4 regions of the Bacillus nitratireducens genome follow, and region 4 is predicted to be linked to each of the others. Evidence: predicted binding sites of a transcription regulator. Region 4 holds the regulator's gene; each other region holds the start of a gene.
The links. Region 4 encodes Rex, which represses fermentation and respiration genes when NADH is low (regulators of the CRP and FNR family bind a similar motif). Its sites were predicted from a motif close to TTGTGAAATATTTCACAA; they were not measured.
Positions count from the first base shown of each region.

Region 1: a site for Rex is predicted at 5,790-5,807, ahead of arcA (arginine deiminase). Genes of this name have one in related genera too.
Region 2: a site for Rex is predicted at 5,037-5,054, ahead of Q3V31_RS04765 (formate/nitrite transporter family protein). Genes of this name have one in related genera too.
Region 3: a site for Rex is predicted at 1,033-1,050, ahead of Q3V31_RS11860 (L-lactate dehydrogenase). Genes of this name have one in related genera too.

Region 1 is NZ_JAUMJO010000007.1:84,744-92,154, forward strand. Features, by position in the region: gene desB (Delta(10) desaturase DesB) at 1-1,056, shown strand, start outside; gene Q3V31_RS23775 (amino acid ABC transporter permease) at 1,107-1,799, opposite strand; gene Q3V31_RS23780 (ABC transporter substrate-binding protein) at 1,893-2,687, opposite strand; gene Q3V31_RS23785 (amino acid ABC transporter ATP-binding protein) at 2,809-3,531, opposite strand; gene Q3V31_RS23790 (methyl-accepting chemotaxis protein) at 3,741-5,027, shown strand; gene argR (arginine repressor) at 5,181-5,630, shown strand; gene arcA (arginine deiminase) at 5,900-7,132, shown strand; gene argF (ornithine carbamoyltransferase) at 7,163-7,411, shown strand, end outside.
Region 2 is NZ_JAUMJO010000001.1:895,029-902,439, reverse strand. Features, by position in the region: gene Q3V31_RS04790 ((Fe-S)-binding protein) at 45-764, shown strand; gene Q3V31_RS04785 (LutB/LldF family L-lactate oxidation iron-sulfur protein) at 781-2,202, shown strand; gene Q3V31_RS04780 (LutC/YkgG family protein) at 2,202-2,912, shown strand; gene Q3V31_RS04775 (prepilin peptidase) at 3,025-3,747, shown strand; gene Q3V31_RS04770 (cyclic-phosphate processing receiver domain-containing protein) at 3,762-4,073, shown strand; gene Q3V31_RS04765 (formate/nitrite transporter family protein) at 4,101-4,952, opposite strand; gene Q3V31_RS04760 (TerC family protein) at 5,158-5,952, opposite strand; yybP-ykoY riboswitch at 6,032-6,206, opposite strand; gene Q3V31_RS04755 (TrkH family potassium uptake protein) at 6,245-7,411, opposite strand, start outside.
Region 3 is NZ_JAUMJO010000003.1:681-8,091, forward strand. Features, by position in the region: tRNA gene Q3V31_RS11820 (tRNA-Phe) at 10-85, shown strand; tRNA gene Q3V31_RS11825 (tRNA-Thr) at 100-175, shown strand; tRNA gene Q3V31_RS11830 (tRNA-Lys) at 186-261, shown strand; tRNA gene Q3V31_RS11835 (tRNA-Gly) at 275-345, shown strand; tRNA gene Q3V31_RS11840 (tRNA-Ile) at 356-432, shown strand; tRNA gene Q3V31_RS11845 (tRNA-Asn) at 440-514, shown strand; tRNA gene Q3V31_RS11850 (tRNA-Ser) at 521-611, shown strand; tRNA gene Q3V31_RS11855 (tRNA-Glu) at 617-688, shown strand; gene Q3V31_RS11860 (L-lactate dehydrogenase) at 1,167-2,111, shown strand; gene Q3V31_RS11865 (S8 family serine peptidase) at 2,440-6,663, opposite strand; gene Q3V31_RS11870 (CalY family protein) at 6,711-7,316, opposite strand.
Region 4 is NZ_JAUMJO010000023.1:6,717-14,127, forward strand. Features, by position in the region: gene groL (chaperonin GroEL) at 1-1,248, opposite strand, end outside; gene groES (co-chaperone GroES) at 1,286-1,570, opposite strand; gene Q3V31_RS30135 (CPBP family intramembrane glutamic endopeptidase) at 1,973-2,722, shown strand; gene Q3V31_RS30140 (YdiK family protein) at 2,719-2,910, shown strand; gene Q3V31_RS30145 (redox-sensing transcriptional repressor Rex) at 2,940-3,569, opposite strand; gene Q3V31_RS30150 (ABC-F family ATP-binding cassette domain-containing protein) at 3,757-5,691, shown strand; gene tsaD (tRNA (adenosine(37)-N6)-threonylcarbamoyltransferase complex transferase subunit TsaD) at 6,163-7,179, opposite strand; gene rimI (ribosomal protein S18-alanine N-acetyltransferase) at 7,179-7,411, opposite strand, start outside.

The DNA.
Region 1 (7,411 bases), on a different contig from region 4:
GCAGCACGTGTATCACCACATTTGCCGAAAAAAGCATTTAAACCAGTTCCTACTCGTTTATTTGGTGGACTGGCTTATTTGCTTGTGGCATTGGCGGGGTTAATATCGATTGGTGTATTTGAATTGAATGTGTGGGCGAATCTAGGAATTGCGATTGTTCTCGGATTATGTTTTGCTTCACTTGGGTTTTTAGGACATGAAATTTTACATGGAACTGTTGTAAGAAAGGCATGGCTTCGTGATTTCTTAGGCGCGATTGCATTTATGCCATTATCAACAGGCCCTAAACTTTGGAGAAAGTGGCATAATGCAACGCATCATGTTCATACGCAGCATGAAGAGAATGATCCAGATGCATGGCCGACACTTGAGAAGCTAAAAAAGAGTAAGTTTCTGAGTTGGGTATATCGTATGCCTCTTCATGTACGTTCATTCTTTAGTTTTCTGTCATTAACAATTCAATTTACATTGCATTCGACTCGAATGTTCTTTCATTTTATAAAAGAATTTAAGTCATCCAATCAAAAATCTGTATGGCTTCAACTTCTTTTGCCTTGGACAGTTTGGATTAGTTTATTGTTTATTATGGGACCTGGAAAATGGTTATTTGCATATGTGATTCCGTTGTTAATTGCTAACTTCATTGTAATGGCATATATCGCAACAAATCACCGCTTAAATCCAATTGTTCCAGTAAATGATCCGTTAGCAAACTGTTTATCAGTAACAGTGCCGCGCTGGGTAGACGTTTTACATTTCAATTTCTCATATCATACGGAACATCATCTGTTTCCTGCTATGAGCTCTAAATACTATCCGTTAGTAAAAGATAAAATTAAAGAAATGTGGCCGGAACGCTATCATGAGATGCCAATGACCAAAGCTTTGGCAGCGCTATGGAATACACCACGTGTGTATTATCAAGGAAGTGAATTAGTTGATCCGCATAGGGAGCATTTCTATGGTTCTTTAGGAAATGGACTAGACCCTCATAATATTTCATATCGTGAGGATCATATAGAGGAAAAAGAGAGTATTAAAAAAGTAAATCAATAATAGATATATTTTACGATGAAAAAGCAAGCTCTTTTAGAGCTTGCTTTTTGTTATAAAGAAACTTCTTTTTTGTTCTTTGCCTTGACTTGTATAGAGTTAGTTTCTTTTCGTTGTAGTCGTTTTTCTAAAAGATTAACAAGGTAAGTGAATAGAAGAACAAGTGCGAGATAATATACACCAACGATTATATATGTATCTAATTGTTGGAAGTTACCTGCGGCAATGGATAAACCTGATCCCCATAATTCGGACATTCCTACATAAGCAACGAGTGAAGAATCTTTTAATCCAATGATGAATTGGTTCCCTAGAGGAGGAAGCGATAGGCGAAATGCTTGTGGTAATATAATACGGCGCATCGCTAAAGGATAAGGCATACCTAAAGAGCGAGCGGCTTCTAATTGTCCTCGGTCAACGGATTGAATTGATCCTCGGAAAATTTCAGTAATATATGCACCGTTATGAATTGCTAAAGCAATTGCGCCTGCCCAAAAAGGGGTAAAAACAACAACGGATGTAATCCCAAAATAGAGAATGGCAATTTGAACAATTAAAGGTGTACCACGAATAATGGCGATATATACATGAGCAATACTATTTAAAACTTTATTGTTAGAGATTCGAAAGAAAGCGACTAGTAATCCAATTAGTGAACCGAGTAATAGGGATGTTAGTGTTAATTGTAATGTGACTATAGTAGCCTTTAAGAGTGTGGGGTAGGTAGAGATAAAAATTTCAAACATATGTGTCACCTCATATTGTATGGATTTTAGTAGTGAATAAAATGCCCCACATACAAAGTGGGGCATGATTTATGAAATCTCTAAATGGCCAACTTACTTTGTTTTTGCCTCGTCTCCAAGAATATTACGCCCAAACCATTTCTTACTAATTTTTTCATACGTACCGTCTTTAATGATTTCATCTAGCGCTTTATTTACCTTTTCGACCATGTCTTTATTGTCTTTATGAATAGCAATTCCCATTTCATCAAGGTTTAATGGTTTTCCAGCTTCTTTTATATTGGATTTACCTTCTTTAATCATACGAAGACCAACCATTTGATCAGTAATAACTGCGTCTACACGTCCTGGTTCTAAGTCCATAAGTGCAGTAATATCACTATCATATTCTGTAATTTGATCTGTATGTTTTGCAACAAGAGTTTTAAAGGTACTTGCTTTTACAACACCTATTTTTTTACCTTTCAAGTCCTCTGGAGAAGAGATAGATGTATTCTTTTTAGCTACAAAAATTTGTGCACCAGAGCGATAATATGGATTTGAGAAATTCACGGCTTTTAATCGCTCTTCTGTAATAGCCATACTTCCTAATATCACATCATATTTTTTTGATTGTAGACCTTGAATTAACGTTTCCCAAGGATTTGTAACGGGAACAGGTTTCATTCCCATCTTTTTCGCGAGAGCTTCACCTATTTCTACATCAAAACCGACAAGCTTTCCGTCATTTTCTTTATAATTAAAAGGTTTGTATAAACCACTCATCGCATAACGAAATTCTTTTTCACCATTAGATGAGGTAGTAGTGCTTTCCTTGCTACAGGCTCCTAGTATGAAGGATGTACACAGTGTAATACTCGCAACAATAGTTAATAGTTTTCTTTTCATAAAACCCCTCCTATATATTGATCATACGGATGGTTTTAAGTATGTTATCGAGATATTTTATTTGGATGATTAGTTGTGCACCGTATGACTGTATTTCTTTTCGTTTGAAACAGAAGTTACATTATAAAACGTTGCGTAAAAATTGCTTGGCCCGTTCATGTGATGGAGCTGAAAAGAATTGCGCGGGAGGAGCTTCCTCTACAATCTTCCCGTCATCCATAAAGATGACGCGGTCAGCTACATCTCTTGCGAAATTCATTTCATGAGTAACAATAACCATTGTCATTCCTTCTTCAGCAAGTTCTTTCATAACTTGCAACACTTCTCCAACAAGTTCAGGGTCTAAAGCTGAGGTAGGTTCATCAAATAGCATAATTTTAGGATTCATGGCAAGAGCTCGTGCAATCGCAATTCGTTGTTTTTGACCACCGGAAAGGAGGTGGGGAGTTACATCTGCCTTATCTTGTAGGCCAACTTTTTGTAGGAGTTGGTTTCCAATTTCCCTTGCATTTGCTGTCTCTAATTTTTTTACGTGAATAGGTGCTTCTGTGATGTTTTCTAGTGAGGTCATATGAGGAAAGAGGTTAAAGTGCTGAAAAACCATACCGACATTTTCACGGACTTTGTTTAAATTTGAATGCTTTGGATCAATTCGTTCACCTTGTAAATGAATTTCACCTTCATCGTACATTTCTAAAAAGTTAAGACAGCGAAGTAATGTACTTTTGCCGGAACCACTGGCACCGATTAAAACAACAACTTCTTTTTCTTTTACTTCTAAATCAATTCCTTTTAAAACATCAAGTGAACCGAATGATTTTACTAGATTTCGAACTTGAATCATACAAACCCCCCAGTCAAAAATATATTTTACAAATGTTGCCCCTTATTTCTGTAATTAGTCATAAATTGTCAGAATCCTTTATTTTTTTGGCGAGATTTGATATTCAAGGAAATTATGATTTTTAAAATCTCAATACCTTTCTATATCGAAAATACGGATGACAATATATAGATAGCACTTATATTGCTTATAAGAAGGGGAAAGAAGAGATGGAAAAAGAAAGGAAAACATTTTCCTTTGGTTTACGTATACGACCTATGCTATTTACGACAGCTTTAGCTTTAATTACATATTCAACAAGTTTATTTTTTATTTACGTTATATATGATTATTTTCAAAGTTATGTAAGTCAAACTGTTTATAATATTATCGTTATGTTATTAGGTGTAGTATGGTCTGGAATTTTAGCATATGGAGCAGCAACTTTTTTAATTAAAGCACTTCGGAAGTTGGAAGAAGCTGCAAGGAAAGCGGCGGAGGGTGATATTCGGGAAGATGTCCCATTGCCAAAGACGGATGATGAAATTAAGTCTTTAAGTGCTGCATTTAATAGGATGCTAGGAAATTTAAGAGGTAGGGTAAAAAATATTGATACTACATTTTTGTATGCCAATAATCAAGTTCAGAAAATTAGAAAACAAACAGGTGAAGCGACAAAACAAGCACAAGGTGTGTCTGAAACTCTTGCGGAGATTTCTTCCGATGCCGAGCAATCAGCAGCATCGATTCAAGCGATCGTTTCTACTGTTGATACAACGACTTCTATTGCAAATGAAGGAAAAGCAAAACAGTCTGAAGAGTTGTCTTCAGAAATGGTTCAAGCTTTAGGACAAAGTACACGTGTATTTACTTCTTTAATTCAAGGTATTCAAACATTGGCGAGAGAAAATGAAGATTCGATGGAAAATGTACAGAAATTAGAAGAGCGAATGAAACAAGTTGAACACATTGTTTCTGTTGTGAGTGAGATTGCTACCCAAACAAATTTATTAGCACTCAACGCTTCTATTGAGGCAGCTCGTGCAGGAGAGCATGGAAGAGGCTTTGCGGTTGTAGCAGAAGAAGTACGTAAATTGGCTGATGAAAGTGATCATTCCGCAAAAAACATATCGCAGTTATTGCGGAATATGCAAGATGAAGTACAGCAAGTCGCATTGAAAATGACAGAGCAGGTGAAGAAAGCTAAAGAAGAGGCGAAACGCGGAGAAGCTACAGAATTAATTTTAAAAGAAATGTCATCAAGTGTTATGGAAGTAGCCGATGCAACCAAGAAAATTAGCAGTTATATGAATGAACAAGTGAGTCACATTCATCAAACAGGAGCACAAACAAAGGCTGTAGCAGCAATTGCGGATGAAACGTCAGCTGGTTCACAAGAAGTGGCACGTGTGACATTACAACAGTCTAAAAATATGATAGCAATCGATCAATTATTAAAAGACTTAGAGAATCAATCAGCGGATTTAAAGCAAACAATTGAACGGTTTTCAATGTAAAAGAGAAGAACGGAATGCTGTTCTTCTCTTTTTTTAGCTAGATTTAATATCTAACGTTAAAAAGTATAAACTATGAACGTTTCCGCAACATTCTTTTCTGTCCCTTTCGGATGAAAATTATAGCGAGCTATAATATTAAAAGGGGTGTCTTTTATGAAAAAAGAAAAAAGACAACGATTAATTAAACAATTTGTAAAGGAGTATGAAATAGAGAAGCAAGAAAGATTAGTAGAATTGTTAGCAAAAAAAGATGTATTAGTAACACAAGCTACAGTTTCTCGAGATATTCGTGAGTTAAACTTAACGAAGGTACCTTCTCAAGAAGGATTAATGATATATAAATTTTTCTCAGAAGAGCATTTACAAACTGATATAAAGTTAAAGAAAAAATTACGAGAGGTTGTTGTAAAAATTGATTGTGTAGATCAATTAATGGTTATTAAAACATTACCCGGTAATGCACATGTTATTGGTGTTTTGTTTGATGAGTTAGATTGGAAAGAAAAAATAGGATGTATATGTGGAAATGATACATGCCTTATAATTTCTCAGTCGAAATCAGATAGGGAGATTTTAGAAGAAAGGTTAAATTTAATTATTTAGATGCAAAATCCTGTTTTTAATAAAAATTAAAAACAGGATTTTTGTGTAAATACGGAAGTTAAATATTCAACATATATGCGTAATACATGTATTTTTTTATTGAAAAAGCGGGATGGAGTGTTATAAAAATACAAATTCATATGATTTTAAAAAAATAACTTGTTTAATATTTCACAATGATAATGTGGATGTTTTCACAAAGGTGAAAGCGCGTAGCATTTATTATGTACTTGTAAGACATCAAACATATTTAAAAGGAGGTACAACAAATGAAGCATCCGATACATGTTACTTCAGAAATTGGGGAATTACAAACGGTGTTATTAAAACGACCTGGTAAAGAAGTGGAAAACTTAACGCCAGATTATTTACAACAATTATTATTTGACGATATTCCATACTTACCAATTATTCAAAAAGAGCATGATTATTTTGCACAAACATTACGCAATCGGGGTGTTGAAGTTCTTTATTTAGAAAAACTAGCTGCTGAGGCATTAGTAGATAAAAAACTTCGAGAAGAATTTGTTGATCGTATTTTAGAAGAAGGACAGGCTGACGTAAATGTTGCACATCAAACTTTAAAAGAATATTTACTTTCCTTTTCAAATGAAGAATTAATTCAAAAAATTATGGGTGGTGTACGGAAAAACGAAATTGAAACAAGTAAGAAGACACATTTATACGAATTAATGGAAGATCATTATCCGTTTTACTTAGACCCAATGCCTAATTTATATTTTACTCGTGATCCAGCAGCTAGCGTGGGCGATGGCTTAACGATAAATAAGATGAGAGAACCGGCGCGTAGACGTGAATCATTATTCATGGAGTACATCATTAAATATCATCCAAGATTTGCAAATCACAATGTGCCAGTTTGGCTAGATCGTGATTATAAGTTTCCAATTGAAGGTGGCGATGAGCTAATTTTAAATGAAGAAACAATTGCAATTGGGGTGTCTGCCCGTACGTCAGCTAAAGCAATTGAACGTTTAGCTAAAAACCTTTTTAGCCGACAAAATAAAATTAAGAAAGTGTTAGCAATAGAAATTCCAAAATGCCGAGCATTTATGCATTTAGATACAGTGTTTACAATGGTTGATTATGACAAGTTTACAATTCACCCAGCCATTCAAGGGCCAAAAGGAAATATGAATATTTATATTTTAGAAAAAGGTCCAGATGTGGAAACTCTTAAAATTACACATCGTACTTCTTTAATGGAAGCATTAAAAGAGGTATTAGGTTTAAGTGAATTAGTTCTTATTCCTTGTGGAGGAGGAGATGCAATTGCTTCCGCTCGTGAACAATGGAATGACGGTTCTAATACATTAGCAATTGCGCCAGGTGTAGTTGTTACATATGATCGCAACTATGTATCCAATACTTTATTACGGGAACATGGTATAGAAGTCATTGAGGTGCTAAGTTCGGAATTATCTCGTGGTCGTGGGGGTCCACGTTGCATGAGTATGCCAATTGTTCGTAAAGATATTTAGTATAAATAACGGAGAAAGTAGGGATGAAGTATGTTAATGACTAGACCAAATTTAAAAGGAAGAAGTTTTCTAGCTGAAAAAGATTTTACACAAGAAGAATTATTATATTTTCTAGATTTAGCAGCAGAATTAAAAGAGAAAAAGAAAAACGGTGTCCCACATCATTATTTAGAAGGTAAAAATGTAGCGCTATTATTTGAAAAAACCTCTACTCGTACGCGATGTGCATTTACAGTAGCATGTACAGATTTGGGGGCGAACCCTGAATATTTAGGGAAA
Region 2 (7,411 bases), on a different contig from region 4:
CCATATGATTGTTGGCGAAGTTGTAATGAGGGGGAATTATAGTTATGAAAGTTACTTTATTTGTTACTTGTTTAGTCGATATGTTTGAAACAAACGTCGGTAAAGCAACAGTTGAAGTATTGGAGCGTTTAGGTTGTGAAATTGAATTTCCAGAAGCACAAGTTTGTTGTGGTCAGCCTGCTTATAATAGCGGCCATGTAGAAGCAGCAAAAGAAGCGATGAAACATATGATTGAAACTTTCGAAGATGCAGAATATATCGTCACGCCATCTGGCTCTTGTGCGACAATGTTTCATGAGTATCCGCATGTTTTTAAAGATGATCCAAAATGGGCTAAACGTGCACAAAAGGTTGCTGATAAAACATATGAATTTACACAATTTATTGTAGATGTTTTAAAAGTTACAGACGTTGGTGCAAGTTTACCAGGGATTGCTACTATTCATAAATCTTGTCATATGACACGCCTACTCGGAGTAAAAGAGGCACCAGGGATTTTATTATCAAACGTAAAAGGATTAACTGTAAGAAAACTGCCAAACGAGCAAAATTGTTGTGGGTTTGGGGGAACGTTTTCAGTTAAGATGACACCTATTTCTGAGCAAATGGTGGATGAAAAAGTAGATAGTGTAATGGAAACAGGTGCTGATTATTTAATTGGTGCAGATTGTGGGTGTTTGTTAAACATTGGCGGACGTATTGAGCGTTTAGGTAAAGAAGTAAAAGTAATGCATATTGCTGAGGTACTGAATAGTCGCTCATGAAGGGGGAACATAAGCTATGTCTATGAAAATCAGTGAGAAAAAATTTAATGATCGCGTAGGCGATGGAATTCAAGATTCGTTTATGCGCGGAGCGGTATCTTCTGCACAAACGAGATTATATACAAATCGATTAAAAGCAGCGGACGAATTAGGAAACTGGGAAGAGTGGCGTGAACTAGGTGAACAAATTCGTCAACATACGTTAGAGAATCTTGATTATTATTTAATGCAGTTAAGTGAAAATGTATCAAAAAGAGGCGGTCACGTTTACTTTGCAAAAACGAAAGAGGATGCGGCAAAGTACATTCAAGACGTTGCGAAAAAGAAACAAGCGAAAAAAGTTGTAAAATCAAAATCAATGGTAACTGAAGAAATTAGTATGAACCATGCGCTTGAAGAAATTGGTTGTGAAGTGTTAGAAAGTGACTTAGGAGAGTATATCTTGCAAGTAGATAACGATCCACCTTCACATATTATTGCGCCTGCACTTCATAAAAATAGAACGCAAATTCGCGATGTGTTTAAAGAAAAACTTGGCTATGAAAATTCTGATGATCCATACGAAATGACAAAGTTTGTTCGCAAACAACTTCGTGAAAAATTTATGGATGCGGAAATTGGTGTAACAGGTTGTAACTTCGCTGTTGCAAATACTGGCTCTCTTTGTTTAGTAACGAACGAAGGTAATGCCGATCTTGTTATGTCGATTCCGAAAACTCAAATTGCAGTAATGGGTATGGAACGTATGGTTCCGACAATGGAAGAATTAGATGTTTTAGTTGGTTTACTATGTCGTAGTGCAGTAGGTCAAAAATTAACAAGTTATGTAACAGTAGCAGGACCAATTCAAGAAGAAGAGGTAGATGGACCAGAAGAGTTTCATTTAGTCGTTGTTGATAATGGCCGCTCTCAAATTCTTGGATCTGAATTCCGTTCAGTATTGCAATGTATTCGTTGTGCTGCTTGTGTTAACGTATGTCCTGTATATCGTCACGTTGGTGGACATTCATACGGTTCTATATATTCAGGACCAATTGGTGCAGTGTTAACACCACTTCTAGGTGGATATGATGATTACAAAGAGCTTCCTTATGCATCTAGTTTATGCGGAGCATGTACAGAAGCTTGTCCAGTAAAAATTCCATTGCATGATTTATTATTAAAACATCGTCAAGTTATCGTTGAGCAAGAAGGCCGCGCGCCACTTGCAGAAAAATTAGCAATGAAAATGTTTAGTATGGGTGCTTCTTCAGCAGCTTTATATAAAATGGGATCAAAAATGGCACCAGCAGCAATGAGTCCATTTACATCGGGCAACCGTGTATCAAAAGGTGTTGGGCCACTTAAAAACTGGACAGATATTCGTGAATTCCCGGCTCCAAGTAAAGAAAGATTCCGTGATTGGTATAAAGATCATAAGAAAGGCGGGGACAAATAATGACAGGATTAATTCAAAACCGTGAGTCCTTTCTAGATAATATCGCAAAAGAACTTGGACGCGCGCGTAAAACAGAAGGCGTAGTACGTCCAGCATGGAAAAGTAATGTGAATGTAGAAACGTTAAAAGACTATTCACAAGAAGAATTGTTAGAAGTATTTAAAAATCAATGTACAAACATTCATACAACTGTTGTGGAAACGACAAACGACCGTTTACGTGAAGATATTCAAAAGGTAATCGTTGAAAACGGCGGGGGACCTATTATGTTATCAGCAGATGAACGTTTTGATTCCTATGGATTGACTTCTTTATTTAAGGAAGAGCTTCCAAAGCAAGATGTTGAAGTAAATGTATGGGATCCTGAGAAAAAAGAAGAGAATATGCGTATAGCGGAAAAGGCGAATATTGGAATCGCATTTAGTGATTATACTTTAGCTGAATCTGGTACGATTGTTGTACAGAGTCATAAAGGTCAAGGGCGTTCTTTACACTTTTTACCGACTGTATACTTTGCTATTATTCCACGTGAAACACTTGTACCTCGTATTACACAAGCAGTTCAACATATGAATTCTCGTGTAGAAAAAGGTGAGGCAGTTGCATCTTGTATTAACTTTATTACAGGACCAAGTAACTCTGCGGATATTGAAATGAATCTTGTTGTCGGAGTACACGGACCATTAAAAGCAGTATATTTCATCGTATAAAATAGGGGAAAGCAGGCCGTAAAACGGCCTGCTTTTTTAATAGAATAAAGATAATATGAAGTAGAAGTTCTCTCCTTTTTTTGTTATGTTCTTTTGGAAAGGAGAGGAAGGGATGTTCACTTATTTATATGCATTGTTAATGGGTATGGTGTTTGGTTCTTTTTTTATGGTGATTGCGATGAGAGTTCCGGTAGGGGAATCTATTATTACACCGCGTTCGTACTGTCATTACTGCAAGTATACGTTACAGCCGAAAGAACTGATTCCAATTATTTCATTCTGTATGCAGAAAGGGCGTTGTACGAGTTGTAAAAGAAAAATCTCAAGTTTGTACATAGTATTTGAATTCGTTACAGGGAGTTTATTTTTTCTTACTGTATATGTAATTGGAATAGAGCAGGAGCTCATCATCATTTTATCGCTCATTTCTTTACTGCTTATTATTTCAGTTACAGATTTAGTATATATGTTAATACCTAATCGTATTTTAATTTGGTTTGCTTTTTTGCTTATTTTAGAATGTATTTTTGTACCGTTAGTTACTTGGATAGATAGTATAGCTGGCAGTGGAACTATATTTATTTTGTTATATTGCATGCAAAAGATTCATCCAGCAGGTCTTGGCGGAGGTGATGTAAAACTACTTTCGTTACTCGGATTTATAATAGGAGTGAAAGGTATTTTTATAACTTTATTTTTAGCATCTTGCTTTAGCCTTTGTTTTTTCGGAATAGGTATAGCATTAAAACGTATAAAGATAAGAACTCCAATTCCGTTTGGACCTTTTATTAGCCTTGGAGCAATATGTTACGTGTTGGTTATATATGCAAAATAGAGGGGAGATAGAAAATGAATGTATATATGGATGATCAAAGAAGTTGCCCGTACGGATATGTTTTGGCAACTACAGTAGAATCTGCGTTACAATTTGTTCGGAGTAATAAGGTAAACATCCTCTCTCTTGACTTTAACATGGGATGGAGGCAAAAGAATGGGGCAGAATTTGTAGAAGCCTTTTGTACAGAAGGTCTATATGTTAATGAAATTCACCTTCATACAAATGATGTCATCGGTATGCATCAGATGAAACAGAGAATAGAGAGAGGGAAGGAAGAAGGGGAAATTAATCCTTGTATTGCCTTGAAATATGTGGGGAGCTAAAAACTCCAAAGTAAAACTTTGGAGTTTTTAATGTTTCATATGTGCCTGTAAAGGTATGATTTCCTCTGTTTGAGCTGCGACTAATTCAGTTTCTTCTTGTTCAACAACAGGTGCTTTCTTTGTTACGTAGTGGTATACCATACCGACAAATACGGACCCACCAATAATGTTACCGATTGTAACTGGAATTAAGTTATGAATAGCACCTGAAAAAGAAATTGTTTCAGGATGTGGTGAAACTAAAGATAGTGCAAAGAGTGATAAGTTTGCAATGCTATGCTCGTAACCAGATAAGAAGAATGTGAAAACAAGTAGCATCATAACCATTATTTTTGCTGTATCACCTTTAACTTGAGAAGGTAAGAAGCAGGCAAGGCAGACAAGCCAGTTACATAAAATTGCTTTAAAGAATAATTGCATTGTAGGTGTATTCATCTTTCCTTCAACGACTTTATTCATTAAATGACTGTGATCAATTGCTTCGAAAATTCCAGTTGCGTAAAATAGTAAGGCAAAGAATAAAGCACCAGCTAAGTTACCTGCATAACAAGCAACCCAGTTGCGAAGTGTATCAGAAATAGTTGTTTCTTTTCTTAAAGTTGCTACTGTGAAGTACATTGTATTGCCAGTAAATAATTCAGCGCCGCCATATATAATAAGTACGAGAGCAATTCCGAAAAACATAGAAGCAGCTAAATAAGTTGCTGGTGAATCTGCAATGTGAAAAAAGTTACCTAATTTAAAACATAGTACAATAATAAAACCGATATAAATACCCGCAAGTGCCGCACGAATGAAATATTGCATTGGACTTGTATCTAGCATTTGCTTTTTGCTCTTAGCCAGTTTGACAACATAATCTAATCCTTGTTCTAGCATGAGTAATACGCTCCTTTAGTACATCATCTATAAATACTCCTTATATGAATAAAGTACATGGAATTGTTCATAGTTTCAATAAGTTTGTGCAATGTTTCACAAAAAGGACATACATACATTAAGAAAGCGGTTACAAAAGGTAGTATAATGGAATTTTTTCTAAAAATAGAGAGGGAATTGAAGCAAAAAAGAAAAAGCGCTGTAATTACAGCGCTTTTTCGTCTAAATTCTTTTCTACTTTTACTTCTACTTCTTTCGAGAAGAACCAACCGCCAACTGCGATTCCAACTAATACAATCCAGAATGTAAGTTTCCACGGAGTAGATTCTGGGAATGAATGTGGAATTACATTTAATGCAGGGTGTGCTAATGTATAGATTGCTAACTTCACACCAACCCAACCTACAATTAAGAATGCTGCAGTTTCAAGTCCTGGCTTACGTTTTAATATTTGTACGAAAGCAGTTGCTGCAAATCGCATAATGATTAATCCGATAAGTCCACCTACAAAGATAACAACGAATTGCCCAGTATCAAGACTACCAATTGTACCTAATCCTGTTTTTGGTAAAGTCATTGCTAATGCAACAGCAGCTAAAATTGAATCAACTGCGAAGGCAATATCAGCAACCTCGACTTTAAATACAGTCCACCAAAAGTTCTCTTGTTTTTTCTTTGCTTCTTTTTCTGCTGTGTCTTCATCCGTATTCTTTTTAACATACGTTTTAAATAAGTGATTACCAGCGATAAACATAAGGTAAATGGCACCGATTGCTTGCACTTGCCATACATCGACTAGGAACGAAATCATAAATAATGATCCGAATCGGAAAACAAATGCCCCCGCTAATCCATAAAATAGTGCTTTTTTACGTTTTTCTTCTGGTAAATGTTTTACCATAATTGCGAGAACGAGAGCGTTATCAGCCGCTAAAATCCCCTCTAGTGCAATTAGGATGAGTAATACCCAACCATACTCCAATAATAATGATACATCCATGTACATTCTCCTCTCATTTCTATAAATACTAAACAAGTGAAGAAGTTCCACATTGTTTAGTTTCCCCATACTCCTGCGCATCAACGGTGGAAGGAATTGGTAAAAACAAAAAAGACCTCTGCCGTTGATAGGCAAAGGTCTTGCTAGACATATGTAATGAAAATGCCAACAAAGCCGGAAGAACTAAGTTCTACGTAATGACGACTTTGTTTCCAAGAAATAATTCTTGGACGCTACTCCCCTTTGGAGATATGCTATTGTATTCTCATTATATGGATAATTTATACGGTTGTCAACCTGTTAAAATATCTTCGTTTGGATATTTTATTCTTCTTTGTTTTTTGCGGGCAAATGAAAAGGCTAATGTTAAAGGCCCCATCTTTCCAAAAAACATCATAAAGATAATAATTGTTTTGCCGATGATTGTTAAGTGTGGCGTCAAATTCATGCTAAGGCCGACAGTTCCAAATGCTGAAAATACTTCAAAAGCACTCATTAATAAAGGAACTCGTTCAGTGATGCTTAAAATTAAAATAGAAAGAAAAATAAACGAAATTGAAATAATGGTGATCGTTAAAGATTTGACAATGAGCGTATCTTTAATGGATTTTTTAAACACGACAATATCATCTTGTTCATGCAAAAATTTAAATACGCCTAAAAACATAATTAAAAAAGTTGTTAACTTAATCCCACCACCAGTTGAAGCACTGCCAGCACCAATAAACATAAGAAGCATCATTAATAAAAGGGAAGGTTTTGATAATGCAGAGATATCAACAGTATTAAACCCGGCAGTGCGCGTCGAAATCGCTTGAAAATAAGCAGCCATACCTTCTTCAAAGGGGGTAAAACCTCTCATGGAAATTGAATTATGAAACTCGAATATAAAAATAAAAGCTGTAGCAATAATATTGACGATTAGAGTAGAAGAGAGCATAAGTTTTGAGTGCAAAGTAAGGTTTTTAAAGTTTTTCTTTCTTTTTATATCTACGATCACTGTAAAACCAATTCCCCCTAAAATAATGAGAGAAGAAATAACAAGATTGACGAGAACGCTATGAGAGTGGGACATTAAATTATCGCTCCATATAGAAAAGCCAGCATTGTTAAAGGCAGAGATCGAATGAAAAAAGCTATAATATATACCTTTGGCAATTCCGTATTTTGGTACCCATTCAAAAGAGAGAAGTAAAGTAGCGATACATTCTACAGCAAAAGAAAATAAAAATAATGCTTTTGCAAGACGAATGATTCCACCGACATTTGTTTGGTTTAATGCTTGTTGTAATAAAATTCTGTTTTGAAGACCAATTTTTCTGCCGAGCATAATTGCAATTAAAACAGCAAAGCTCATAATGCCAAGGCCGCCAACTTGTATAAGTGTTAAAATTACACATTGACCAAATAAGGTAAATACTTTTCCAGTGTCCACAACACCAAGTCCTGTAACCGTACA
Region 3 (7,411 bases), on a different contig from region 4:
TTACATAAAGGCTCGGTAGCTCAGTCGGTAGAGCAGAGGACTGAAAATCCTCGTGTCGGCGGTTCGATTCCGTCCCGAGCCACCATTTTGAAGTCGCAAGCCGGCTTAGCTCAATTGGTAGAGCAACTGACTTGTAATCAGTAGGTTGGGGGTTCAAGTCCTCTAGCCGGCACCACTTTCAAAATGAGCCATTAGCTCAGTTGGTAGAGCATCTGACTTTTAATCAGAGGGTCGAAGGTTCGAATCCTTCATGGCTCACCATTTTCAATTTAATGCGGGTGTAGTTTAGTGGTAAAACAAGAGCCTTCCAAGCTCTGGTCGAGAGTTCGATTCTCTTCACCCGCTTTTCAATTATGGGCCTATAGCTCAGCTGGTTAGAGCGCACGCCTGATAAGCGTGAGGTCGATGGTTCGAGTCCATTTAGGCCCACCATAATTATTCCGCAGTAGCTCAGTGGTAGAGCTATCGGCTGTTAACCGATCGGTCGTAGGTTCGAGTCCTACCTGCGGAGCCATATTATAGAGAAGTACCCAAGTGGCTCAAGGGGCTCCCCTGCTAAGGGAGTAGATCGCGAACGCGGTGCGAGGGTTCGAATCCCTTCTTCTCTGCCAGAACTGGCCCGTTGGTCAAGTGGTTAAGACACCGCCCTTTCACGGCGGTAACACGGGTTCGAATCCCGTACGGGTCATACTAAAAGAGATAGCATAATCTGCTATCTCTTTTTTGTTGTGTAAAAGTGGACTTTGGATAGTCTGCTTTTTTTTTATGGATTTCTTGTATACTTTTTTCTATTTGAATCGTCTAACTAATAGAAAGGAGAGAGCGATGGAGTGTGAAAAGGTCATCGAATCGTTGATATATTTTGAGTTACGGTGGATATATTCCAAAAATCGTCTATATAATTTCATTTACCGATAAAAACGGAACTATCCACGTTCACAATCTAAACAAAACCCCTAAATTGGTATGGATTCCACACCTAATCCAATAACTTTACACTCTATGTGAAAAAGTTCACAATTAGGTCATAATTTGTGAAGTAATTCACAATAATCCATGCTACAATATGAATGTAAAGAAGTTAAACAACATTAAATTAGTATTTTAATTAATTACTTAAACAATAATAAAAAAATAGATGTAAACAATTGAAAGGGGAAATTAACATGAAAAAAGGTATCAATCGCGTAGTATTAGTAGGAACAGGAGCTGTAGGTTGTAGTTATGCTTACTCAATGATTAACCAAGGTGTAGCTGAAGAATTCGTATTAGTAGATGTTAATGAAGCAAAAGCAGAAGGAGAAGCAATGGACTTAAGCCATGCGGTACCATTCTCTCCAGCAGCAACAAAAGTTTGGAGCGGTAGCTATGCAGATTGTAAAGATGCAGATCTAGTTGTTATCACTGCTGGATTACCACAAAAGCCAGGCGAAACTCGTTTAGACTTAGTTGAGAAAAATACAAAGATCTTTAAACAAATCGTTCGCGGTATTATGGATAGCGGATTCGATGGAATCTTCTTAATCGCAACTAACCCAGTTGATATTTTAACTTACGTAACTTGGAAAGAATCTGGTTTACCGAAAGAGCGCGTAATCGGTTCTGGTACTACTTTAGACTCTGCTCGTTTCCGTTACATGTTAGGTGACTACTTAGATGTAGATCCACGTAACGTTCATGCTTACATCGTTGGTGAGCACGGTGACACTGAACTTCCAGTATGGAGCCACGCTACTGTAGGTGTACAAAAACTAGAAACAATCTTAGCGAACAACGAACAATACAACCAAGAAGATTTAGATAAAATCTTTGAAAATGTACGTGATGCAGCTTACCATATCATTGAGCGTAAAGGTGCAACTTACTACGGAATCGGTATGTCACTACTTCGTGTAACTAAAGCAATCTTAAGCAACGAGAACAGCGTGTTAACTGTATCTGCATACCTTGAAGGCCAATATGGTGAGAAAGATGCTTACGTAGGTGTTCCAGCTGTTATTAACCGCCAAGGTGTACGTGAAATCGTAGAACTTGAATTAAACGAAGAAGAAAAAGTGAAGTTCGCTCATTCTGTAAAAGTATTAAAAGAAACAATGGCACCAGTACTATAATAATTGCTAAATAATTCAGAGGCGGGAAACTGCTTCCTACCTCTGAGTTTTTATATAATTTAATATAAATTCCTTTTCCGGTTTCCCTTGTATATCCCCAATATACCCCTTTTGCTGGATCAGGGTCGTTTATAGAAAAGAGCACTCTATTTTATATAGAGTGCTCTTTATTATCCCGCTATTTGCCGGGCAGTAAGACCCCCACCTCAAAATGCAGCGAAAGCAAAGAAGTTAGGTGGGGGATCAACTGCCCGTAAAAGCCCGATTGGTGAAGGCTAATAATCAGTGGGGGATGAACAAAACCCCCACTGATTAAAGTTTCACTTTATCATTTTTTAGGCGCTAATCCTAATTTCTTTAAAATGTCTGCAAGTGTACCGCTTTTTGATTTTTCAACAGGTGTTTGTGATTTAGATGCATCTGGACCTTTTTTCAAGAAGTTCTTTTCAACGAAACGAATATCTTTTTCGTCGACAATACCATCTTTGTTAAGGTCACCGTCTTTTACAGATACTCCCTTTTTACCATAGTTGCTAGCGATAATTTCAGCATCTTTAATATCAATGACTTTATCTCCATTTACATCACCTGCAAGGTTTTCATCAGGTCGTGCATAATAATATTGGCCAAGCAGCTTACCATCTTTTTCAGTGCCTAATTTCGTTGTTAGGCGGCTTGTTAAATGCCCTGGGACTTCTACGAATAAGTTATAGTCACGTTTATTAACAGGAAGTCCATTTAATTTGAAGTATCCGTATTTATCTAGTGAGCCTTCAAATTTATGACGGTAAGAATCAGTTGCATATACTTTTACGCCAAGTTTCGTATAATCGAACTTTTCATCTAAATATCCACGTTCATTTACGAATGCACCAGGTTTAATATTTCCTTCTACTAGTGAGTTTAAAGACATAACTGAGAATGTTTGATCTTGCAGTACACGCATTCTGTTTGGCTCTGATTCACCTTGTTTCCAGTAAACGAATACTGGTAAATCTAATTGAGCATTTGCTTCATAAAATTCATCATTTTCTACTTTGAAAGTTACATCAATGAATGGGAAATCACCGTCTAATCCAGCGAAGTTTTTATCATCAATAGCTCCGCCTACTGTAACAGAACCTTCTTCTAGTTTTGGTTCATTTACTTTTGCCGTTACCCCTTTTTCAGAAAGGAGTTTTTCAAAAGCAGGATTCAATTTCGCATTTGCAAATTTGAAGTTCTTCTCTAGGAATTTTACGTTAAATTCTCCAGCAACAAATTGTTTTACGTGTTTAGCATCTAGTGTCACAGTGAATTCATCATTTTTATATAATTCTTTTTTATTATAATTAGCTTTTGCATATTGAGTACCTTGCGGGATAAACCAATAGTTATTTACACCGCTTGGATAGTCAGGGCCTGCAGTTGCATAATCGAAAATATACACGCCTGTGTTCATTGTGCCTTCCGTTCTGAAGGAGTCAGGTGTAATACCAACTTTAAAGTCACCATTTTCAGTAATCGGTAAAAACTTATGCAAGTATGGAGAATAGTCATAGTACATAACTCCGTTAGCCTCTTGCGTAATGTTTAATCCTTTTCCTTTTAAGTAGTCAACGTTTGAATCATATACATTTCCTTTAATCCATAGTGCTTTTTTACCGTCTTCTACTGTATAGTTTTCTTCATTTAGTTCATAAATACCAGGCTGTAATCCAGTTAATTTCACTTCTGGCGGTGTATTATCAATTACGACATAATCACCTTTCACACGTGCTTTCCCGGCTTTATCATAGCCAACAAATTCAATTGTGTAATCTCCTTCTGGTAAGTCGATTTTCTCATCACCAATTGGTTTTGCAGGATCATTTGTAAAAGGATACACTCTGCCGTTAAAGAATGAATCTAAGTAGTAATACACATCCGTTTTTAGTTCACTCGTGTTTAATGTTCCAATGAAGCCGAGCGCTTTATTTGTTTTTGAGTCTTTCACAATAAGATCTAACGTTTCAAGTTCGCTGTTTAATTGGAATGCCCCGTGAACATATGATTCACGGTATGGATTGAATGTAGATGTATCAGTTGAGATTGTTTTTCTTGATAATAGTGCATTTTCAATACCAGGCTCTGATACACGAATAGAGAACGGAATTTGATACGTTTCTTCTTTATTTTTCGTGTTTGTAATATGAATATATCCTTCATATCGGCCTTGTTTTGCACCAGCTGGAATATTAATTTTTGCCTCAATTTCATCTGATTTACCAGCATCAATCGTAAGTATTTCAGAAGTAGAAACTTTTACACCGTTTGCGGTAGCATCGTTAATAGCAGAAGATGCTGGTGTATAAGAAATTTCTGTTTTAAATTCTTTCTTCTCTTGTTTATTGCGATTTTCAATTTTAATTTTTCGTTTTTGTTCAATAGATTCCCCGTCTTTTTGATAGTACTTCCCGAATGCAATGGATCCAGTTTCTTCTGGTACTTCAATCACTTCATCATTTACAACTGTTTTTGTCGTATCTAACACTTTAAAACTTGTTTCAGTGTGAACAGAGTTATAAGCATCTACTCGTCCAGCTCCAACTTCATATACGGAATACTTTTCTTTTAAATCATCAGCTGTGTTCATAAGAGATGCCTTTACATCGAATGGAGAGTATTCTGGGTGTTCTTGCAAAATAAGAGCAGCAACGCCAGCGATATGTGGAGACGCCATGGATGTTCCTTGCATACGCTCATAGGAAACATCATAGTTTTCACCCTCTTGTGGGTCGTTAATATATTCAGGTACTGTTGAAAGTACCGCAACACCAGGCGCTGTAATATCAGGTTTAATATCATCATTCGATGTAACAGGGCCACGTGAGCTAAAGTCTGCAAGGTGATCACCTTCTGTTTGAATGTAATTGATTTCATCGAAAGTTAAGGATGTGCTGCCTTGTTCAATTTGAGCTTTTAGTTTTTCGCCATCTTCTTTCGTTAGGCGGAAGGCTGGAATGTATTTTGTGCTTTCACCAATGTAGAAAGGAATTTCTCCGTCCACATTGTTATAAATAATAACGGCTTTTGCACCAGCTTGTTTCGCATTAACGATTTTTTCATCAAATGAGAGTGTGCCACGTGCAACGAGTGCGATTTTTCCTTTTACATCCTTTTTACTAAACTCGTCAGGAGTACCGATTCCTACAGATTCAATAGGGAGAGATTGTCCTTTGAAATCTTCTATTTTATCAGTGAAGTTTTTGCCGAATAAAATTAGGTTAGGGAATTGTAATTGTCCAGCATGACCTGATAGTTTCGGTAAGGAAATAGAGCTATCGCTTGCCCCAACTGTAATAGCAAATGGAGAAGCACCTGGTGATCCGAGTGTCGCTGGATTTGGACCAGAGTTACCAGCAGCAACGACTGTAACAACACCGGAAAGCATTGCGTTATTAACAGCGATAGATGTTGGATCAAGCGGATTGTTACTATCGTCACCTAACGATAAGTTAATGACATTCATACCGTCAGAAATAGATTTATCGATTGCAGCAATAATACCAGAACTATCTCCGCTTCCATAAGGACCCAGTACACGATAGTTATACAGTTCAATGTCAGGTGCAACACCTTTTACTGCTGAATCTGATTTATTTTTCTTTTGAGCAGAAACGATACCTGCTACGTGAGTACCGTGTGCTGTGTAGAAGGAAGAACCACGATTATCAAATTCAGGAGCGCCAGATTGTTGCCACTCTGTATAAGTTGTTTCCATCGGATCTGCATCGTTATTAATAAAGTCCCAACCTTTTACAGAGTTTGGGTCTACCTTACTAGAATCTTCACCCGGTTTTGCGCGATAGCCTTTATACACATCTTTTAAGTCAGGGTGATTGTAATCAATACCTGTATCTAATACTCCGACTTTAATTCCTTTTCCGGTAATGCCCTCGCTATGTAACTTATCTACCCCAATTTGCGGAATGCTATCAGTTAGTTTTTGAGGTGCTTTTTGCTCAGCTTGTTTCGGTAAATTTAATTTTACTTCGTAATCTTTCCAAATACGTTTTACGACGCCAATTCGCAACAGTTCTTCAACTGTATTAGCTGGTAATGTCATCGCCACGCCGTTCATCGCATGTTTATAAGAGCGTTTAATTTGTACAGACTGGAAATTTCCTGATTTCACTGATGGGCTGAATTGGTGAAGGTGTTTTAATCCTTCTTGGAATTCTTCATGCTCTTGATCAATACGTGCCTTTATATTTTCAGGAGCAGCCTGCAATCCTTTTGCTTTTTGTTTCAATTCATTAATTTTTACTGGTGCAGTTTGAAACTCTACAATGATATTTACTGGTTCAGAACTACTTGTATTAATATCTGGTGAAATAGTAAAGCCAGGATTGGCATCCAATGTTTGTAATGCCAGGCGCTCTCCTTTGGAAAGTTTTGATAGTAAAGAATGAGCATTTGATAAGTCAATTTGGTTAATAGGGCTTTTAGCAAGAACATTGAAAGGAAGAGCTGTTGAAAATAGAACGCCAGCCGTTACAATTCCCGTAACAAAACGATTTTTCTTTTTCATGTATAAGCCTCCGATAATTTGTGTTTTTTAATAGAGAAAAAATAAGATTATTTCTCTTCACCTTTTGTTTGTTCTGCATTGAATGTCCAGTTTAGTTGTAAAGAATCACCTTGAAACTTATTTTGATCTTGGTCATTATCTTCAAATGAGAATAGAACGTGTAAGTAATCCGTTTTATCAGATTTAATACCATCTATTAAGTTATGACGTTCTAGAGAAGTAGCTACATCCTCAGGCTTCATAGTTTTTAGTTCTGATAGTTTTGTTTCCCATAAAACCTCGTGATCATCATTTGGATTAGATGGCTTACCATCGTTAACTAGAAACTTTACGACGATATGTTCACCTAAATCTTCACCAGCATTGTTTTGCTTTGCATCTGTAACTTCATAGGATGTTTCGAGTGATACTTTTGCAATATCCAATGTTCCTTTGTTTTCAAGCTTGAAATTTCTTTCAATAAAATCACCAGGCTTTAAATCTTTCACATCAACGATTACACTTGGATTAAGAGAAAGGTCTAGTGTTCCAGCTTGAAATGAATTATTCGATGTTTCAGAATCACTGAAATAGGCGAATACACCACCGAATGTAAGGGATAAGCCAAGTGTGGCTGTGACAAATCCCATTCCTACTTTTTGTTTTAATGACATAAGAAAGCCCCCTAGTTTAAATTTTCATCAAACGTTCGCATGGAATATGAATAGAGTAAACATAGCATTTCAGTATGAATTATATTGGCGAAGGA
Region 4 (7,411 bases):
TGAAGTACCACCACCTGCAACGATACCTTCTTCTACTGCTGCACGAGTTGAGTTAAGTGCATCTTCAATGCGAAGTTTGCGCTCTTTTAACTCAGTTTCAGTTGCTGCACCTACTTTAATTACTGCTACGCCGCCAGCAAGTTTTGCAAGACGCTCTTGTAATTTTTCACGATCGAATTCAGAAGTAGTTTCTTCTAATTGCGCACGGATTTGGCCAATGCGAGCTTCGATTTGTTGTGAATTTCCGATACCTTCAACTACAGTTGTGTTTTCTTTCGTTACAACGATTTTACCAGCGCGTCCTAAAGATTCAACTGTAGCAGATTTTAAGTCACGACCTAATTCTTCAGTGATTACTTCGCCACCAGTTAAGATTGCGATATCTTCTAGCATTGCTTTACGACGGTCACCAAATCCAGGAGCTTTAACAGCTACTACATTGAATGTACCACGAAGTTTGTTCACTACTAATGTAGCTAAAGCTTCGCCTTCTACATCTTCAGCAATGATAAGAAGTGGTTTACCTTGTTGTACCACTTGCTCTAATACTGGTAAGATTTCTTGGATGTTAGAAATCTTCTTATCAGTAATTAAGATGTATGGGTTATCAAGAACTGCTTCCATTTTGTCAGAATCAGTAATCATGTAAGGAGATGCATATCCACGATCAAATTGCATACCTTCTACTACATCTAATTCTGTTGTGAATCCTTTAGACTCTTCTAAAGTAATAACACCGTCGTTACCAACGCGCTCCATTGCTTCAGCGATTAATTGACCTACTTCTTCGTCAGCTGCAGAAATAGCAGCTACTTGTGCGATAGAAGATTTACCTTCGATTGGTTTAGAAATCGCTTTTAATTCTTCAATTGCAGCAGTAACAGCTTTTTCGATACCTTTACGAAGACCCATTGGGTTAGCACCAGCTGTTACGTTTTTTAAACCTTCACGAATCATAGCTTGCGCCAATACAGTTGCAGTTGTCGTTCCGTCACCAGCTACATCGTTTGTTTTGCTAGCAACTTCTGCTACTAATTTCGCACCCATGTTTTCGAATGCATCTTCTAATTCGATTTCTTTTGCGATTGTTACACCGTCATTTGTAATAAGTGGTGAACCGAATTTTTTCTCAAGTACAACGTTACGACCTTTTGGTCCAAGCGTTACTTTTACTGCGTTTGCAAGAGTGTCGACACCGCGAAGCATCGAACGACGTGCTTCTTCACTAAATTTAATATCTTTTGCCATAATAATTGACCCCCTTGGATTTTTAAAATGTATATAATTAACCGATAATTGCTAAAATGTCACTTTCACGTAAAATCAAGTAGTCTGTACCTTCGTATTTCACTTCAGTACCTGCATATTTTGAGAAGATGATAAGATCACCTGCTGCTACCTCTAAAGCAACACGCTCACCATTTTCAAGCACTCGGCCTGTACCTACTGCAATAACTTTACCCTCTTGTGGTTTTTCTTTTGCAGTGTCTGGTAATACAATACCACTTGCTGTTTTTTCTTCTGCTTGAACAAGTTCAATTACAACGCGATCACCTAATGGCTTTAGCATGAACAATAACCTCCTCATTTTGTTATGTAAATTTTATTTATTAGCACTCAAGTCACACGAGTGCTAACACACTTCTAATAATAAATAATCTCAATTTCTTTTGCAAGTAAAAAAATCATAATTTTTTCGCAAATTACTTTATACACTTTCCTATATAGCATTACTTCTTCTACTGCCTTTACCATATGAATCGTTGTTCCCACTTCTTGTATGTTACAATATGAAAGACACCCTAAGTTGTTTTCGCTAAATGCACAACTTTTTCCTGTCTCCTATTTTATTTTCAAATACTTATTTACAAAAAAAATATAATTCAAATGAAAGTTTATATCGTAGGTAGCATATTTACATGTTATCCTACCTTATCTCATACACTAGCGTTAGAAAGGATGGTTAAACCATTTGAAAAAACAATATTGGTGGATTATCGTTACATACATTTTAATGCAGTTATCAGGCATTGCCGGGTTACCGCTTCTCCTGAAAACTGGACTATACGATAATAGGGGATTTACTAGAGAGGAAAAAATTCAGCTCATAACTGGTCATTGGGCTATCATTAGCTTTTTCATTGCATTATGCGTTGTACTTTGGTTACTCAGAACAGACATTCGTGACAGGCATTTAGATAAAATACGCTCTACTGTTCCAGCTACAGTTGGATGGATTTTTATCGGATTTTTCTTAGCACTATTTTCACAAAGTATTGCCGGTATGATCGAAATGCGATTATTAGGGATTACACCTGGCTCTGAAAATACAGAAAGACTTATGGACATCGCAAGAACGACACCTTGGTTCCTTATCGTCATATCTATAATAGGACCTATTTTGGAAGAAATCGTATTTAGAAAAATTTTATTCGGTACACTTTATAAGAAGTTTAACTTCTTTATTGCTGCTATCATTAGTTCACTTGTATTCGCGGCGATTCATTTTGATTTTACTCACTTATTGGTATACACTTCTATGGGGCTCGTATTCGCCTTTTTATATGTAAAAACGAAGCGGATTATCGTCCCTATTGCAGCCCATGTTGCAATGAATACATTAGTTGCAGTTGCTCAAGTTTTAGTAAGCAATGAACAAATTCAAGAAATGATTAAAGAAGCTGAAAAAATGCAAGGCTTTATCGGAGGATTTTTTGTATGAGAAACTCACCATTGTTCATGGCTGCATTGTACTTTCTTCTTGGATGTATTTTTACACGTTTCGCCATTACGAACGTAACAGATACAATCTGGAATATGTGGACAATACTATTTGCAGTTATGGCAACAATTGATTTTAATTTGGCACTTCGCCTTATCTTAGTTAAATTCACAAAGAAAAAACAATAATAAAACGCAGAGGTCGCTTCCTCTGCGTTTTATTGTGGATAATTCTTCAAAAAGTAAACCAGTGTTTGTAACTCTACAGCTAAATCAATATGATGAATCCTTATATTCTCTGACACATTTAAGCGTGCTGGTGTGAAATTTAAAATACCATGCACGTTCGTTTCTGCCAATCTATCTGCCACAGATTGTGCTACTGTAGCGGGTACTGTTAATATTGCCACTTGTATATCAGTTGATAAACGTTCTTCTAGTTCATCCAAATGATATACAGGAATGCCTCCGATTTCTGTTCCAACTTTCTCTTCACTAACGTCAAACGCCATTTCAATTTTTGTATTATTGTTTTTCGTGAAATTATAATGTAAGAAAGCGGTCCCTAAATTACCTACTCCAATAAGTGCTACACGTGTTATATCATCTTGGTCGAGTGTTTCACGGAAAAATGATAATAAATAATTTACGTTATATCCATAACCTTTTTTCCCTAACGCTCCAAAATATGAAAAATCTCTTCGAATAGTTGCGGAATCAACCTTTACCGCTTCACTCAATTCGGCTGATGAAACACGTTGCTTACCAGAAAGAGATAAGTTTTGGATAAATCGATAGTATAGAGGCAATCGTTTGGCAGTGGCCTGTGGAATTTTTTGCTGATCCATATAACCTCTCCTCTCTTCCTATCTTTATTCATATACTTGAATCAAATACAGAAGTTTAGTACTCATGAATTTCCTTGTATAATAAAGAGAAGAAGTATTCTCTCTTTATTTTAAACTATACACTATTTTTAGTATGATTGAGAAATATAAACATGGCAAAGTTAAGAAATTATTTGAGGTGAAAACATTGATTTTATTACAAGTAAACGCGCTTTCGAAATTATACGGTGCAGAAACGATTCTTGCAAACATAAAATTGGAAGTACAAACGAAAGATCGTATTGCATTAGTCGGACGAAATGGAGCCGGAAAATCTACATTATTAAAAATAATAGCTGGTGAGTTATCTCATGATGGTGGTGAAATTATAAAACCGAAAGATGTCTCAATGGGGTATTTAGCTCAAAATACCGGATTAGAAACGTCTTTAACAATTTGGGATGAAATGTTAACCGTCTTTACACACTTACAGCAAATGGAGACAAAACTTCGAAGGCTAGAGCAAGAGATGGGCAAAGAAGAAAACTTTTCAAATGCGGCTATATACGAGAAATTATTAGCTGATTATGACCAATTACAATTAGATTATAAAGATCAAGGTGGCTATCAGTACGAAGCGGATATCCGCTCGATTTTAAGCGGTCTTGGCTTTCCAGTTGAGATGCACCAGACAACAATTTCTACATTAAGTGGTGGGCAAAAAACACGATTAGCTCTTGGTAAATTATTATTAACTAAACCAGACTTACTTATTTTAGACGAGCCTACAAACCATTTGGACATTGAAACATTAACTTGGCTTGAACAATATTTACAAGGTTATCCTGGCGCGATTTTAATCGTTTCTCATGACCGTTATTTCTTAGATAAGCTTGTTACACAAGTATATGAAATTTCGAATAAAGAAAGCAGACGATTTGTTGGTAACTACAGTAAATATTTAGACTTAAAATCAGCACTATACGAGCAAGAGATGAAACGTTATGAAAAGCAACAAGATGAAATCGCTAAACTTGAAGACTTTGTGCAAAAAAATATAGCTCGTGCATCTACAACAAAGCGTGCTCAAAGTCGCCGTAAACAATTAGACAGAATGGAATTATTAACTAGACCATTGGGCGATTCTAAGTCAGCTTCCTTCCACTTTGATATTGAAAAACAAAGCGGAAATGATGTTTTACAAGTGAAAGATGCAACTATTGGATATGATGAAGATCCGATTATTGAACATGTAACTATGCGCCTAACTCGTGGGGATAGTGTTGCTTTAGTTGGACCGAACGGAATTGGGAAATCCACATTATTAAAATCACTTGTGAATAAGTTACCTCTGCTAAATGGTGATGTTTCTTTCGGATCCAATGTATCTGTTGGTTATTATGATCAAGAACAAGCTAACTTAACATCTTCTAAGCGAGTTTTAAATGAACTATGGGATGAATATCCTCTGCAACCTGAAAAAGAAATTCGCACTATACTAGGCAACTTTTTATTCACAGGGGATGATGTACTAAAACCAGTATCTTCTCTTAGTGGGGGACAAAAAGCTCGATTAGCTCTTGCAAAGCTTATGATGCAGAAATCAAATTTATTAATTCTCGATGAGCCAACGAACCATCTTGATTTAAATAGTAAAGAAATTTTGGAGAATGCTTTAATTGATTACCCAGGAACACTTCTATTCGTCTCACATGACCGTTACTTTATTAATCGTGTAACGACGACCGTTATTGAGTTATCAACAGAAGGTGCACAAGAATATTTAGGCGATTACGATTACTACGTTGAAAAGAAAAATGAAATGATTGAACGTGCAGAATTTGAACAACAAGAACAGCAAGAAAATCAGGCACCTGTTCAAAAAAATGTAGCGCAAGAAAAATTAAATTATCTCGAAGAAAAAGAGCGTAAACAATTAGAGCGTCAACGTACTCGGAAAATTGAGGAGCTAGAACAAAACATCGTAGAATTTGAAGAAGAAATTGCTACACTAGAAGATCAGCTTTGCTTACCAGAAATATATGCAGATTATGAAAAGGCTAGTGAAATTACATCTAAAAAGCACACACTACAAGAACAACTTGAAGCTTGTATGGCAGAATGGGAAGAACTGCATATATAAGTGAATTTAAACAAGAAGGATGTCTCATACGTCGAGGATGTATGAGACATCCTTTTTATTTTCTATTTTAAAACCAGTGCCGTAGCACATGAAATTATATCAACGATTTTTTGAATATATATACCGTAACTTAAAATATATGAACGATTCGACAAGACATATCGATTAACCGACAAAGATTGACAATAGTAGCAACCTATATAATAAGAGGAGGATGTTTCAAAAATTTTTTTGGGATATCTTCTTGTTTTTTATTTCCCGAAAAAGAATATCTTTAAAGGTCAGACTTCATCCACCTTATCCACAGGTTTATGCACATATCCACCTTTATAAAATAGACATTAAAATAACTTTTCCACATTATCCACATTACCAAAAAAAGTTATACACATTTTATATACACAACAAAACCCATATTATCAACAGATAATATGGGTTTTGTCCACAGGCTGTGGTTAATTTTGTGTATAACTATGCTTCAATATCTAATCCTGGATTTGCATTTAAAGCTAATGTCGCACGTTTTCCTTGTTCGTATGCAATTGTACCTGCAGCTGCAATCATCGCTGCATTATCTGTGCATAAAGATAGAGGCGGAATAATTAGCTCTATATTTTCTTTTTGTGCAAATTCTGCTTCTAAACGTGCACGAAGCCCTTTATTAGCAGCTACTCCACCAGCAAGAAGCACTTGCTTTACGTTATATGCATCCGCCGCACGAGACGCTTTCGTTACAAGTACGTCAATTACACTTTCTTGGAAACTTGCTGCTAAATCTTCCGGTGCAATTTCTATACCACGTTGTTTTGCGTTATGCACAGTGTTGATAACTGCCGATTTCAATCCACTAAAGCTAAAATCATACGAATCCGGCTCTAGCCATGCACGAGGCAAATCAATTGTCGGCTTTCCTTCATGCGCAAGGCGATCAATATGTGGACCACCTGGATATGGCATAGATAACGTACGAGCTACTTTATCATATGCTTCCCCCGCTGCATCATCTCGTGTTTCACCAATTACTTCAAATGAACCGTGTTCTTTCATATAAACAAGCTCCGTATGTCCACCAGATACCACAAGTGATAGTAATGGGAATTGTACTTCTTTTACTAAACGGTTTGCATAAATATGACCAGCAATATGATGAACACCAACTAGAGGGATATCATGCGCAAAAGCCACAGCTTTCGCTGCATTTACACCTATTAAAAGTGCTCCAACCAAACCAGGTCCTTCTGTTACGGCAATTGCATCAATATCCTCAAAAGTGATATTCGCTTCTTTTAAAGCTTCTTCTAGCACAACTGTAATTTCTTCTACATGGTGACGGGATGCAATCTCTGGTACGACTCCGCCAAAACGCTTATGACTTTCAATTTGTGATGCAACGATATTCGCAATAATTTCCGTTCCATTTTTAACAACTGCTACTGCTGTTTCATCACAGCTTGTTTCAATACCAAGTATAATCGTGTTTTTTTCCATTATATATTCACCCACATTACGAGACCATCTTCCTGATTGTCTGCATAGTATCGTTTACGAATCCCACCATTTTGAAATCCGTATTTTCTGTATAACTGTTTTGCTACTTCATTTGATACGCGTACTTCAAGTGTCATCGTTTTTACTCCTAGGTCTTTCGCCTCCGAAATAACTTCTTTCAATAAGGCATCTCCTAATTTTTGACCTCGGTACTCTGGCAAAATAGCTATAT